3 regions of the Candidatus Photobacterium acropomis genome follow, and region 3 is predicted to be linked to each of the others. Evidence: riboswitches for the same ligand, from Rfam matches in the RefSeq annotation. Region 3 holds a riboswitch; each other region holds the start of a gene.

Region 1 (5,029 bases), 810 kb from region 3:
TACAACCCCGTTATCTTGCAGATGCGCACATAACTCGTAAATGTTCTCAACCGCAAATGCTAAGTGACCAAAGTTACGACCGCCAGTGTACTCTTCAGGATCCCAATTGTAAGTCAGTTCAAGTAACGGTGATTTTGTCTCTTTTGCTGCTTCTGCTTGGCTTGGTGCGGCAAGGAACACAAGGGTAAAGCGTCCACGCTCACTTTCTTTACGGTTAACTTCAACTAATCCTAACTTATTACAGTAAAAGTCCAGTGATGCATCTAGGTCGCTCACGCGGATCATTGTGTGTAAGTATTCCATGTTTCTTTCCTAAATTTGATGTAAAAAATCCCCGTTGTTTAATCCTAAGCATAAAGCAATTACAGGATAAAACGAACGGGGAGTTCTCTAATTTATTTTGAATTTAGACGGTTAGCTTATGCTGTTACCGCTTGTTGGTATTTTCTGTGACGACGTAGGTGGATCGTACAACATGCAAGGAACCATAGTGCACTCACACCAATACCAGCGATAGTTGACGACATGATACCCATTGTTAGGTAACCCAATAGCGCACCGAATGCCACAGTAATAGCATAAGGAAGCTGAGTCATTACGTGATCCATGTGATGGCTACCAGCACCTGTTGCAGACAGAATACTTGTACTTGAAATTGGAGAGCTGTGATCGCCAAATACAGAGCCAGCAAGTACCGCAGAAAGCATAGGCATTAGTAGGTGAGCATCACTTGCTACCGCCATATCACCTGCTAGTGGCAACATGATACCGAACGTACCCCAACTTGTACCTGTTGCGAAAGACATCGCACAAGATAGAACGAAGACTAATGCAGGTAGTAGTTCAGTAGGGAAGCCACCTTTGGTTAATGACGCTAGGTACAGACCTGTTTTCATGTCACTTACTACGGTACCGATCGTCCATGCGAACATTAGGATAACGATAGCTGGCATCATTGCTTGAACACCTTGTGGTGCAGCGGTTAGCCATGTTTTTAGTGATAGCTTCAAACGAAGTGCTAATACCATTGAAACGGCAAGGCTACATAGTGAAGCGTTAACCAGCGACGAACCAAGATCGGTATGCTCAAGGGCTTTAATTAGGCTAAATCCTTCACCGCGAGCGGCTAGAACGTCAGCACCGCTGATCACCATAAAGATAACACTTGATACCGTTAGCGTTAGAATTGGCAGAACCATGTCGATCATTGTGCCTTTGCCTGAAGATTCTGTTGTGATCTCTAAGCCTTTTGGATGACCTTTAGATTCGTCCCATAGCTTGCCTTCTTCTGCCCACGCTTCGTGTTGACGCATAGGGCCAATGTTTAGTTGGAAGAAGATAACCACGATAACCATCAGAAGTGTGAATACCGCGTATAGGTTCATTGGGATCATTTGAACGAACAATGAAATCGCACTGATATCAGTAATATGGTTCGTTGCTAAGATACCGCCAAGGATCGCAATAATGTATGCGCCCCAAGATGAAATAGGTGTAATGACACAAACAGGTGCTGCGGTTGAGTCCAGTAGGTAAGCCAGTTTCGCACGTGAAATGTTGAAACGGTCAGTCACAGGACGACAAATAGGACCTACAGACAAGCTGTGGAAGAAGTCATCAATAAAGAAAGCAAAAACCATTAAGCCCGTTAGCATGTTTGCACTACGGCGATCTTTACAACGACGGTAACCCCATTCAGCAAATGCGCGGGTTGCACCTGTTGCTGTCATTAGGCTGATCAAACCGCCTAGTAACAACATGAAGATAATCATATTCACGTTGCCGCTATTTACTGCACCGTCAGACCAAATAAGGCCAACAACTTGGTGAACAATGTATTTCAGCGCAGATAACGGGTTGTAATCATTAAGAAGGATTGCGCCAGCAACAATGCCAAGACCAAGCGATAGCAATACGCGACGGGTAGCAATAGCTAAAATAACAGCTAGTAATGCAGGGACAACTGATAAAATGGAATCAGAATATTGAACTAGATTCATGGATCTCTTAAACACCTATATTAGGTGGAGATCTACCGAAAGGATAGAGAAACAGATTTCTGTAGAAAATATACTTCTGCATATCCCTTAGGGTAGCGCTCCATAGACTACGTAAACTATGGCAGTTCTGCACTTATTTAATGCAGACCCAGCCACTGTTGATGACACAACAATGACTTCGGCGCCGACTCCTTTCCCCAGACTTCTTAGGTGTCACCCTCCATCTGGATACTAATAGGCAGCGCGCCTCTACTCAAAGGATTGAAATTTGATGATACTTATAAATTTTACAGAGGCAATATAAAGCAGTGAAAAATTGCATAAAAATTGTAAAAATTATTACTGTTGATGGAATGTTAAGCAGATAATGAAACTGTACACTGTTTAGATATCCGCTTATTCCGTTAAACTATTTGGCTCGTTAGCTTCTGGTGGTGTCATGCTGTGAATATTTCCAGCGTAACCACCTTCAACTAATGCCTTACGCACATCTGAAACTTCTTGCGGGGTAACGGGCACGGTACGATCACCTAATTTCGCACGCACAAAGCTGATCAGTTTTGCCAAGTTGGCATCACTGATCACCGAGTTAAAGCTACTCATAGGCATGAAATTGGTGTCTTGTTCCATAAAGTTTGGCAATAAACCACGAATGGTAACAGCAATGGTATCGTAAGGATCACTGTGCATAATTATCCCGTTGTTAAGCAGTGTAGGGGCGATACCTTTTCGGCCTTTACCGTCTTTACCATGGCATGCGCCACAGGTTTGAACATATACGCCATACAGTTTGGCTTCGTTTTCAGGATCGTTGCTGCTTAACGGCTTTAGCTCAACGGTTTGGATATCAACATTGGCGGGAACGAGATCGCCAAATCCTGGTGGATTAAGCTGAGGAACCGAGCTATTTAACTCGTTATATTTATCACCGGTGATCAAGTATTCCGCAATGGCAGCGACGTCTTGTTCGGTTAAGAATCGAGTACTGTTTTGTACTACTTCCGCCATACCACCAAATGCGGTTCCTTTATCGGAATGACCCGTTTTTAAAAAGTCTGTTAATGTTTTTACATCCCAACGGTCTTGATATAGCTCTGTTGCAGTAATATCAGGGGCTTTCCAACCATCAATTAAATTACCTTGAAATAGCTCTTTTTCGATCAAAGCTTGCGCTACGTTGCGTGGAGTGTGACATTCCGAACAGTGACCTAATCCCATGGTGAGGTATTTACCACGCTTCCATTGTTCGGTCATATCATCGGGATATTCAAGTGGTGCAGTGTTTAAGAAGGCAATATTCCAACCTAATAGCCCCAAACGAATGTTACTTGGGAACATCATTTTATTTTCTTTATTACGGGTATTTACAAAGTTAAGCGATTGCATATACGCCCATAACGCTTGAGTATCTTCATCGGTGACATATTGATAAGACGAGTAAGGCATTGCAGGGTACAAATAACCGTGTTTCCCTTTACCTTTATGCAGTGCGTCGTAAAACTCTTCATAAGTGTAGTCACCAATACCATAGGTAGGGTGAGCTGAAATATTGGTTGAATAAAGCGTACCAAACGGAGTTAAGAAACCTAAACCACCACCGAAAGGTTCACCACCTTCACCTGTATGACAAGCAATACAATCACCTGCGTAAGCTAGATATTGCCCTTTACTAACCATGTCTTGATTGAGCTCTGCTAACTTATTTTTTTGCTCGTTACCTTGGTGACGAATATAAGCACCAAGCGCTTGAATTTCATCATTAGTGAGTTGGTTTTCAAAAGCGGGCATGACGTTATTTAAGCCATAGGTCACGGTGGCGTTTATGCCTTCAATACTGCCGTCATGAAGCCAAATATTATCGGTAAGGTTAGGTGCGCCTAATGCTTGATTACCTTTCGCATCACTGCCATGACAAGCGGTACAGTTAGCATCAAATATCGCTTTACCAAGCTCAAGATTGACCGCTGGCTCCGCGATAATGCGATTTTTTTCAAGTGAAGCAACATATGAAGAGACATGCTCAATTTCTTCTTCAGTCAGAATATCTTTCCAACCCGCCATAACACCATTACGACCTTGAACAATGGAGTGATGTATCGCTTCGTCACTGCCACCATACAGCCAAACTGTATCGCTTAAGTTAGGGAAATGCAGTTGCCCTTGAGCTTGATTTAAATGACAAGCTGCACAATGGGTTTGAAATAAAGCGCGACCAGCACTGACGATTTCAGGGGATTGACTCAAATCTTCATAACTTGAGTTCTCGTCACCCACTTGAGCTATTTGGGCTTGGAGTGAAGTAGGGGCTGTTGATTCTGCTTCGTTGGTGGATTGCCATTTCATCAACCCTTGCCAATTTCCCATACCGGGATAAAGCACCAAGAACACCGCAGCGATAATAAACGCGGCAAGATAAGACAACAGCAACAGACTGGGAACAGCGGCATCGTTTTCATCAATGCCATCAAAGCTATCAACAGTACGGTTAGCGTTGGCGGAGTGGTTCTTTTTCCAATACACCACAACCACAGCAATCATAAACGCTAAAAAGATCAGCGTTAAGATAATGACCCAACTACTCCAAAAAGCACTCATGGGCATACTCCTTGATCTTGTCCCAAACTTTGCAAGTAGGCGATTAATGCTTGTGCTTTGGTTTTACCTTTCACCTCTAATCTCGCTTGGCGAATTTCTTTATCACTGTATGGCACACCCAATGTACGTAGGGCTGTGAGTTTGGCTTCAATGTCTTCGCCATCTAATACTTGCTCAAATAGCCACGGATAAGAGGGCATGATCGATGTTGGAACAACATCACGAGGATTACGCAAATGAATAATGTGCCATTGATCTGAATATTTACGCCCAAGATTGGTTAAATCAGGCCCTGTTCGTTTTGAGCCCCAAAGATTGGGATGCTCGTATATATCATCACTCTCACGGTTGTATCTGCCATAGCGTTTCACTTCAGCATTTAATGGGCGAACCATCATCGAATGGCAAGTATGGCAACCTTCACTGATATAAAT
Region 2 (5,029 bases), 720 kb from region 3:
GTGGAAAAACCGTTTTGATTGGGACTTACAACTTACCCAACTGCAACTTGGTATTGGTAGCGATAAACCAGCGCTGATTGAAGACTATATTCAATGGGCAACCGAAAAAGCCAAAGCGTGGCCGCGACCAGCACTGTATCAAAACCTGATCCTTGCTTACGATGCCCTCGGCAACAAAGAGCAAGCATCACAAATCAGAGATGAAGCGCTGTTCTTATTTCCTGATTTAGATTTTGAGCAGCAAACCAGCCAAGCAAATACAACGTCTGCGGCGAAATAACCATAAAAAATGGCTACCCACTCGGTAGCCATTTTTATTTACTCATCAATAGATTATTTCAATGTGGTTTCTAGCGCTTTTAAGCACAGCGCAACATTTTCACTTCTTGCACCATAGCCCATCAAACCGATACGCCACGCTTTTCCAGCCAACGCACCTAATCCTGCGCCGATTTCTAAGTTGTAGCGTTGCAACAATTCATTGCGAACCTCAGCATCATCAACACCGTCAGGAATATAAACAGCATTGAGTTGTGGTAATCGTGACGCTTCTGCTACCACAAATTGGATTCCTAATTTTTCAAGTCCTGCTTTAAGCTCTTCATGGGCATTACGATGGCGCTGCCACGCATTTTCTAAGCCTTCATTATGCAGCAGTACTAACGCTTCATGCAGCGCATATAGACTATTTACAGGTGCGGTATGGTGATAGCTACGCTTGCCTTCACCACTCCAATAACCTAATACTAAACTTTGATCTAAAAACCAGCTTTGCACTTTGGTTTTACGTTGCTGGATTTTATCAATCGCTTTTTGGGAAAACGTTAACGGCGATAACCCCGGCGTACAAGACAAACACTTTTGACTACCAGAATAGACCGCATCTAATTGCCATTCATCCACCAGCAATGGCACACCACCGAGAGATGTCACCGCATCAACGATGGTTAAACAATCATGTTTACGGGCAATTTCAGCCAGTGTTTTCGCATCACTCAATGCGCCAGTTGAAGTTTCCGCATGAACAAAAGCGACAATTTTAATATCAGGATTATCTTGTAATGCTTGCTCAACAAGATCGGGAGATACTGGCGTCCCCCATTCATTATCAACCACAACTGCTATACCACCACAGCGCTCAACATTTTCACGCATACGCTCGCCAAAAACACCATTACGGCACACTAACACCTTATCGCCAGGCTCAACGAGATTAACAAAACACGCTTCCATCCCTGCACTGCCCGGCGCAGAAACAGCAATAGTGAATGGATTTTTGGTTTGAAATGCATATTGCAGTAGCTGTTTTAACTCATCCATCATGCCGATAAACAAGGGATCTAAATGGCCTACCGTTGGTCGACTGAGTGCTTGTAATACTTGCGGGTAAATATCTGAAGGCCCCGGCCCCATCAGTGTTCTATGTGGCGGAATAAAACTGGTAATTGTCATTATTTTGCTCCGTAAAGTCATAGTCCCTATAGATATTTTTTGTATGGAACGGGTTGCTATCGTTTTAAGAGTATTAGAGCCTTTTCATTGACGCAAGAGTCGATGTCGCATCCCTTACGCACAGTTGCTTAATTTTAAATGTAAATTATTTGTCACATAACATTTGACAAAAGGGTTACAAATCTTATTCAATGAGATGATAATTTATTCAAGCTTTTATGTGCTTGTATAGGGTTACAGCAATACGGAAGAGGAGCGTTACCTAGGTATCATAATGACAGGGCCCCACCCTATAGCCATTATGAGAGGGAGAGTAACGCCGAGGTATGACTTATTCGGGGATTAAGTTATATCGGCTATGAAGGTTGAATCCTTCTAGCTGTCACCACGCTCAACAATGAATGTGGTGGGGAGCTTCTGGGTAAGTGCACTTAATTCACTTCTCACGCTCTCCTGACAGGATGTCGGGAATACTCCCAGACAAATAGCCTACCTTATAATTTGTTTATGATTCAGGGAGAATATAATGGACTACTCTACAGCAAATTCAGCACCGCCATCATCAATCACTGTTGCCAAATTTGGTGGCACTAGCGTTGCAGACTTCACCGCAATGAGTCGCAGTGCGGCCATTGTTACCGCAAATCCGGCAACAAAAATTGTTCTGATCAGCGCCTGTTCTGGCGTAACGAACCTTTTAGTTGAACTCGCTAATGGTGTCAGTAATGCTGATGAACGTCAGCAACGATTACAGCAACTGACACAAACACACCAAGATGTGCTTGATCAACTTAAGCAACCATCAAGTATTCAAGATGCGATTTACAGCCTACTTGATAACGTAGCAACACTTGCTGAACAAGCCGCTGTTGCAACATCTGCACAATTAACCGATCAAATCGTGAGCCACGGTGAGCTGCTTTCAACCTACCTTTTCACGCAAATTTTAGTTGAGCTAAACGCGCCAGCAGTACGTGTCGATATTCGTCCAATTATGCGTACCGATGATCAATTTGGAAAAGCAGTACCTCAGCCAGAGCAAATTAAACAACTGGCGGAAACACAATTATTACCATTGCTTGAAAATAGTATTGTCGTTTCACAAGGCTTTATCGGCTCAAATAGCCAAGGGATCACGACAACTTTAGGTCGTGGTGGGAGTGACTATAGTGCCGCATTAATTGCAGAAGCCGTCAGTGCATCCACCCTTGAGATCTGGACTGACGTACCGGGAATGTACACCACCGATCCTCGTATCACCCCAGCTGCACAACCTATTAAAGAGATCAGCTTTAGTGAAGCCTCTGAAATGGCAAATTTTGGTGCTAAGATCCTTCATCCATCAACCTTAGTGCCAGCTATTCGCCAGCAGATCCCTGTCTTTGTCGGCTCATCAAAAGCACCAGAGCAAGGTGGTACATGGATCCGCAAATCGGTAGAAGATGCACCACTATTTCGAGCATTAGCGCTACGTGCTAACCAAACCATGGTGACACTCACCAGCCTGAATATGTTCCATGCTTATGGCTTCTTAGCCGAAGTATTCCGTATTCTCGCTGAGCACAAAATCTCCGTTGATTTGATTACCACATCAGAGGTCAGTGTGTCACTCACCCTAGATCAAACCGATACGGGTGGCGGTGCACCAACACTTCCACTTAAAGCTGTTGAAGAGCTAAGCCAATTATGCCGTGTCGAAGTTGAGCAAGGTTTATCACTGGTTGCACTCATTGGTAACCAAATGAGTGATACTAAAGGCTCTGCAAAAGATATTTTTGGCGCACTAGAAGATCATAACCTGCGTATGATTTGTTACGGCGCAAGCCCACACAACCTATGTTTCTTAATCAATGAAGATGAAGCAAAAGACGTCGTTCGTACATTACACGCCTCTTTACTGGAATAACCCATTCCAAGCACACAAATCTTAAATAAACAAAAAGGCGCATTAAGCGCCTTTTTTATTCATATCGATTTAGGAATTACAGATTTGGCCCAAGCCATTTTTCAGCTTCGATCAAATCCCAGCCTTTACGATCAGCATAACTTTCAAGCTGATCTTGTTGGATCTGCGCCACCGCAAAGTAACGTGAATCAGGATGAGAGAAATACCAACCTGATACGGAAGCGCCAGGGTACATGGCATAACTGGTAGTTAATGACATACCAATATTCTCTTCCACCTTCATCAGCTCCCACAACGGTCCTTTTTCAGTATGCTCAGGGCAAGCAGGGTAACCCGGTGCAGGTCGAATACCTTGGTACTTCTCACGGATCAAATCTTCATTTGATAAGTTTTCATCCGCTGCATAACCCCAAATTTCTTTACGCACTCGCTCATGAAGGTATTCAGCGAACGCTTCTGCTAAACGATCGGCAACGGCTTGGATCATGATGGCATTATAGTCATCACCTTGGGCTTTATACTCGTCCGCCAACTCACGCTCACCAATACCACCTGTAACCGCAAAGGCGCCAATCCAATCGAGTTTGCCCGATCCTTTTGGCGCAATATAATCGGAAATACAGTAGTTAAAGCCTTTAGGTTTCTCTGTTTGCTGACGCAAATTATGCAGCACGGTGGCAACTTCGGTACGTGATTCATCGGTGTATACTTCAATATCATCCCCAACGCTTGCCGCAGGGAACAAACCACACATACCACGCGCTTTTAATAAGCCTTCGTTCTCAACACGATCAAGCAACTCATTAGCATCAGCAAATAAACGTTTCGCTTCTTCACCCACTTCTTCATGTTCAAAGATCTTCGGATATTTTCCTACTAACGACCATGTCATAAAGAATGGCGTCCAATCTATATAATTACGTAGTGTTGCAATATCAAAGTCATCGAAAACATGAATACCCGGTTTAACTGGCACTGGCGGTGTATACGCATCCCAATCAATCGCCACTTTATTAGCACGTGCTTTTTCTAAAGTAACAGGCTTAGTACGTGGACGCTTACGCGCATGCTGTTCACGTACAATGTCATAATCAGCTTGCAGCTTTTCAACAAACCCCGGCTTCAATGTATCTGATAACAATGAAGAGCACACACCTACCGCACGTGACGCGTTATTTACGTATACCACAGGCTGATTGTAGTTCTGCTCAATTTTCACTGCTGTGTGTGCTTTAGAAGTGGTAGCACCACCAATCAATAATGGTAGATCAAAGCCTAAACGCTCCATCTCTTTGGCAACATGCACCATTTCATCCAGTGATGGAGTGATCAAACCCGATAGACCGATAATGTCGACGTTTTCTTCTTGAGCAACTTTTAAGATCTTTTCGCAAGGCACCATGACACCAAGATCAATGATCTCATAGTTATTACACTGCAATACCACGCCAACAATGTTCTTACCAATATCGTGAACATCGCCTTTTACTGTTGCCAATAAGATCTTCCCGTTCGATGAGCCAGCTTGTTTTTCAGCATTAATAAAAGGTTCTAAATGGGCTACGGCTTGTTTCATTACACGGGCTGATTTCACCACCTGTGGTAAGAACATCTTCCCTTCGCCAAACAGATCACCGACCACGTTCATGCCATCCATTAAAGGGCCTTCGA
Region 3 (5,029 bases):
TATTAGTACAAGTCGATCCAATTGGGCCAACGTGCCACTTAAACACCACCACTTGTTTTGATAATGATGAAAGCGATACACAGCCACCGTCACTGGTTTTCCTTCATCAACTTGAGCAGCTCTTGGCGAGTCGTAAAGGTGCAGATCCTGAGTCATCCTACACCGCCAGCCTCTACGCCCGTGGCACCAAGCGTATTTCGCAAAAAGTGGGCGAAGAAGGCGTTGAAGTCGCGCTTGCGGCAACGTCGGGTGATAAGGCGGAATTAGTGTGTGAATCAGCGGATTTAATTTATCACCTATTAGTGCTACTGCAAGATCAAGGTTTATCACTGTCAGATGTGACCAATAAACTGCAAGAGCGCCACAATAAGAAATAATTAAACGGTCTGTAAATATGGAAAAAGCCAGCTAAAATTAGCTGGCTTTTTGTTTCGCAATAATTACGTATTACAGGTGTAAATAAAGAAGACTATCCCTATTTGTCATTAAATAATTAACGACCTAATGCTTCTTTATAATGTAGGCGGCATACCGATACATAACGATCGTTACCACCAATTTCAACCTGATCACCGTCAGCAATAGCACGACCAGTTTCATCTTGGCGGATCACCATGTTAGCCTTGCGACCACAGTGACAAATGGTTTTTAGTTCCACCAGCTTATCAGCCCAAGACAATAAGTAACGGCTACCTTCAAATAGCTCACCTAAAAAGTCTGTACGTAAACCGTAACATAAAACAGGAATATCGAGCTTATCGACCACTTCTGTTAATTGATAAACCTGAGCTTTTGATAAAAACTGACATTCATCAATTAATACACAGTCAATTTTGCCATTACTCGATAATACTTTTACACGCTCGAATAAATCATCTTCTGAATTAAATAACTCAGCTTCTTCTTCTAAACCAATACGAGATGTGACTTTACCTACGCCATAACGGTTATCGATAGCAGCGGTGAAAATAAGTGGCGTCATGCCTCTTTCACGGTAATTAAACGAAGATTGCAATAATGTGGTCGATTTCCCTGCATTCATTGCAGAGTAATAGAAATACATTTGGGCCATGAGAGTTCCCTAGTAATACGATTGGTTTAAAAAAACTGCGCCGATGCTACAGAAATTCACCCACAATGAAAAGTGATAGACTTAACAACTACACATTAGTTACAAAAAAGCCCATAACTTTGTATGGGCTTTCACTACATCGTATAAAAATCAGCTTTTCACTGTTGGTTGATAGGTGCGACGGGACAACCATGCAAAGAACACACATACCATAATGAAGGTAGTGATCGCAGCAATAAACGCAACAGGTAATGAATCTGTCATCCCCAATACCAAATAGCCAATCATAGAGACAAAAGCTACAGACATCGCATATGGTAGCTGTGTTGCTACGTGATCAATGTGGTGACAACGTGCCCCTGTTGACGACAAAATTGTGGTATCAGAAATTGGCGAACAATGATCACCAAATACTGAGCCTGCTAATACGCCTGCTAACATTGGGAGCATTAACGCAATATCTGTAGCACCTGCCAAATCACCCGCAATCGGTAACATAATACCGAAGGTACCCCATGATGTGCCCGTCGAGAATGCCATTGCACCCGATAAGATAAATAGGATCATAGGCAATAACATTGGGCTAATATTGCCTTGAACTAAGGTCGATAAATAACGCCCTGTGTTCATATCGCTAATAACGCTACCGATAGCCCAAGCAAATAATAAAATTAAAATCGCTCCAAACATGGATTTAGCACCAATCCATAATGTTCGTACAACTTCAACCATTGCTATACGCTGGCGAAACACCGGAATAATCGCAGCAACAAGACCAAATAAGCCACCTAAACACAGTGATTTACCCACATCGGTATTTTCAAATGCGCCAAGAATAGCAAAAGGTTTACCGTCTACTGCAAGTGCCTGATAGCCAGTGAAGATCATAAAGAAGAAAGTAGCGGCAATCAGAATAATAATCGGCCACACTAAATCGCCGACTTTACCTTTCTCACTTTCCGTTATTTCTAATTCATCGGTAAGATCTTTCGCTTGCTCATCAACATCGCTGCCCTCATCAAAGCCACGACCATGCATGGCGGCCATCTCATGCTTTTTCATTGGTCCAATATCCCATTGGAACCAAGACACAACAAACACCATCGCTAAAGCAAAGATCGCATAGAAGTTCATTGGTGCTAACGTTAAGAACGCACTTAGCGGTGTGTACTCAGTTACTCCGTGGGTAACTAAAATGCCACCAATTAAAGTAATAATATAAGCACCCCAGCTTGATGCTGGCATCAATACACACATCGGTGCTGCCGTTGAATCTAATATATAAGCAAGTTTAGAGCGTGAGATATAAAAACGATCGGTTACAGGTCGTGAAATAGAGCCGACCGCTAAGCTATTAAAGTAATCATCAACAAAAATAAACACACCTAAAAAGGCAGCCAGTAACTTGGCACCACGTTTACTTTTGATTTTTGTTTGTGCCCATTCTGCAAACGCACGAGTACCACCGGACAAGGTTAACAGTGCTGTCATCATCCCTAATATAATGAGGAATAATACAATACTCATGTTCCAGGTGTTTACCCCACCATCAGAAATGAATAAGCCTTTTATTGTTCCTCCTAAATAAGAAGCAGAATGATTAAATGAAAAATCATTTAAATAAAGTGCCCCCAATAAAATACCTGCACCTAGCGAAAGTAACACGCGACGAGAAAGTATCGCCAGCACCAGCGCAACAACAGGAGGAATAATAGATACTAATGAATGGGAATAATCGACTAAATTCATGATCTCAACGACAACCGAATTAGGTGGGAGATCTACTGGAGGAGATGGCTATCACCATATATGAAGAGCCTCTTAAAGCTCCCTTCGTCACAGTAGCGCTCCATAGTTAATATGATGTATATACTATGGCAGTGTTACACTTATTCAATGCAACCCCAGTAAGATGATTTGATGTCATGCTTACTTCGGCATTAGCTCCTTTCATTAACCCTCACCGGTTTCACCCTCTTGTTAATTACTATTAGATAATGCGCCTCTACCTTACAATAAGGATGCGAATATTCTACGTAATGTTTCATTATTTGCAACAACATCACAGTAAAGTTTTAACACCACACGATGAATAACATTGCTTTTATAAATAAATTTTATTCAATTATAGCAATAACGGTGAAATATTATGAACTAAAGCGCATGAACTGTTTCATTTTGTAACTATTTAACGACCAATTTATCTCTTTAACTCTATTCTTTTAATTATAAATAGGATTGTTGTTTTAATTAACTATTAAAGAGAATAACGATTAAAGTGTTTTGACATAAAGAATAAAAACATTACTATTGTAATAAATGATTCGACACTGCTATTATTATTTACAGTTAGTTAAAAATAACAGGAAATATAAAAATGTCTGATGCAATGAAAGCACTTTTAAACCTTCGTAGTCTTCGTGCTCTTTCTCGTGAATATACTCTAGAGCAACTAGAAGAAGCACTTGAGAAATTAACTACCGTTGTTCAAGAACGTGCTGAAGCTGAAGCAGCGGAACAAGCTAAAGAAAATGAGCGTAATGAGAAACTAGCTCAATACCGTGAAATGCTATTAGCAGATGGTATCGACCCAGAAGAATTATTAGCAAGCCTTTCTAAAGCACCAAAAGCAAAACGTGCTGCACGTCCTGCTAAATATAAGTTCATCGACGAAAACGGTGAAGAAAAAACATGGACTGGCCAAGGCCGTACACCAAGCGCACTTAAAAAAGCACTAGATGAAGGTAAATCTTTAGAAGATTTCGAAATCTAATTTGCAAAAAGCATTACGAAAAAGCCCAACTAAGTTGGGCTTTTTTATACTTACTAAAAACAAAGATTTGCCTGTATATCAGCGTAAAAAGTAAATATAAATAGTTTAAAGGTATAAGTTATCTTTCCCTTATTTATTACTTTAATACCACTACTCTTATCTATATTAAAAAACCAGACAAAAATGCCTGGCTTTTAATACACTCTAGATAGCAATTAATTTAGCTCGGTTCAGTAAATCTTATCGGCTAAATGGCTTACTGCTAATGCAAAATAGTGAGATCGATTCCATTTCATTAGCGTTTGGTAATTACCATAAACAAGATATGCACGACCATGGTTATCATCAGGTTGAACTAACCAAGCTTCAATATCTTCTTGTGGTAAGTTAGCGCCCGATAAGGTACGAACCCCTAAAGCCTGCCACTGTGCTAACGTTTTTCCTTTCTCAGCATCAGTGCCTTTTAAACTGTCAGATAATGATGACGGAATTTGTACTTGGCGCCCCCAAGTATATTTATCATTCCAACCAGATTTCTTCAGGTAATTCGCAGCAGAAGCAAATACATCCGCTTTAGTATTCCAAATATCCGCTTTACCATCATTATTTCCATCAACCGCGAAGGTTAAATAAGACGTTGGCATAAATTGACACTGACCCATTGCGCCAGCCCAAGAACCTCTCATCTCATCAATAGTAATGTGACCATCTTGAAGAATTTGTAATGCCGCCATCACTTGTTTGCGGAATAACTCTTCACGACGACCTTCATAAGCTAATGTCGTTAAGGCTTCCACTACATGGTAATTACCTTGTAATTTGCCAAAATTACTTTCAACACCCCACAACGCAACAATAAAGCGTGGCTGAACACCATATTCTTTACCAATGCGATCTAAGGTTTCTTTATTCTCATGATATAAACGACGTGCTTGTTTTACTTTCCAATCAGGTACAGCACGAGGAATATATTGATCTAAAGTTAATTTTTTTTCAGGCTGATTTTTGTCTGCTTTTACTGCACGATGAGTAAAAGTAATGCCATCAAAAGCGGAATCTAAAATAGGTTCAGATATACCATTTGAACGTGCTTCAGCTTTTAATTTATTTATGTATGCGTTAAATCCTTCATCAGCAGCAAAAGCTGTTGAGGAAATCCCTAATCCTAAGGCCACAACGGCCGA

The links. Region 3 has a riboswitch for lysine ahead of Q7657_RS13960 (Na+/H+ antiporter NhaC family protein). Riboswitches for the same ligand answer to the same signal wherever they lie in the genome.
Region 1: it holds a riboswitch for lysine, as region 3 does, so the genes downstream of both, Q7657_RS17465 (Na+/H+ antiporter NhaC family protein) here and Q7657_RS13960 (Na+/H+ antiporter NhaC family protein) in region 3, are expected to answer to the same signal.
Region 2: it holds a riboswitch for lysine, as region 3 does, so the genes downstream of both, lysC (lysine-sensitive aspartokinase 3) here and Q7657_RS13960 (Na+/H+ antiporter NhaC family protein) in region 3, are expected to answer to the same signal.

What each region holds. Positions count from the first base shown of each region.
Region 1 covers NZ_CP131609.1:2,290,681-2,295,709, reverse strand. The annotation lists gene Q7657_RS17470 (VOC family protein) at 1-303, opposite strand, end outside; gene Q7657_RS17465 (Na+/H+ antiporter NhaC family protein) at 420-2,000, opposite strand; lysine riboswitch at 2,086-2,260, opposite strand; gene ccoP (cytochrome-c oxidase, cbb3-type subunit III) at 2,397-4,595, opposite strand; gene ccoO (cytochrome-c oxidase, cbb3-type subunit II) at 4,592-5,029, opposite strand, start outside.
Region 2 covers NZ_CP131609.1:767,150-772,178, reverse strand. The annotation lists gene Q7657_RS10320 (PglL family O-oligosaccharyltransferase) at 1-280, shown strand, start outside; gene Q7657_RS10315 (pyridoxal-phosphate-dependent aminotransferase family protein) at 334-1,452, opposite strand; lysine riboswitch at 1,693-1,877, shown strand; gene lysC (lysine-sensitive aspartokinase 3) at 1,979-3,358, shown strand; gene metH (methionine synthase) at 3,435-5,029, opposite strand, start outside.
Region 3 covers NZ_CP131609.1:1,482,811-1,487,839, reverse strand. The annotation lists gene hisIE (bifunctional phosphoribosyl-AMP cyclohydrolase/phosphoribosyl-ATP diphosphatase HisIE) at 1-377, shown strand, start outside; gene Q7657_RS13965 (thymidine kinase) at 494-1,072, opposite strand; gene Q7657_RS13960 (Na+/H+ antiporter NhaC family protein) at 1,223-2,821, opposite strand; lysine riboswitch at 2,907-3,088, opposite strand; gene Q7657_RS13955 (H-NS family histone-like protein) at 3,450-3,845, shown strand; gene Q7657_RS13950 (lytic murein transglycosylase) at 4,076-5,029, opposite strand, start outside.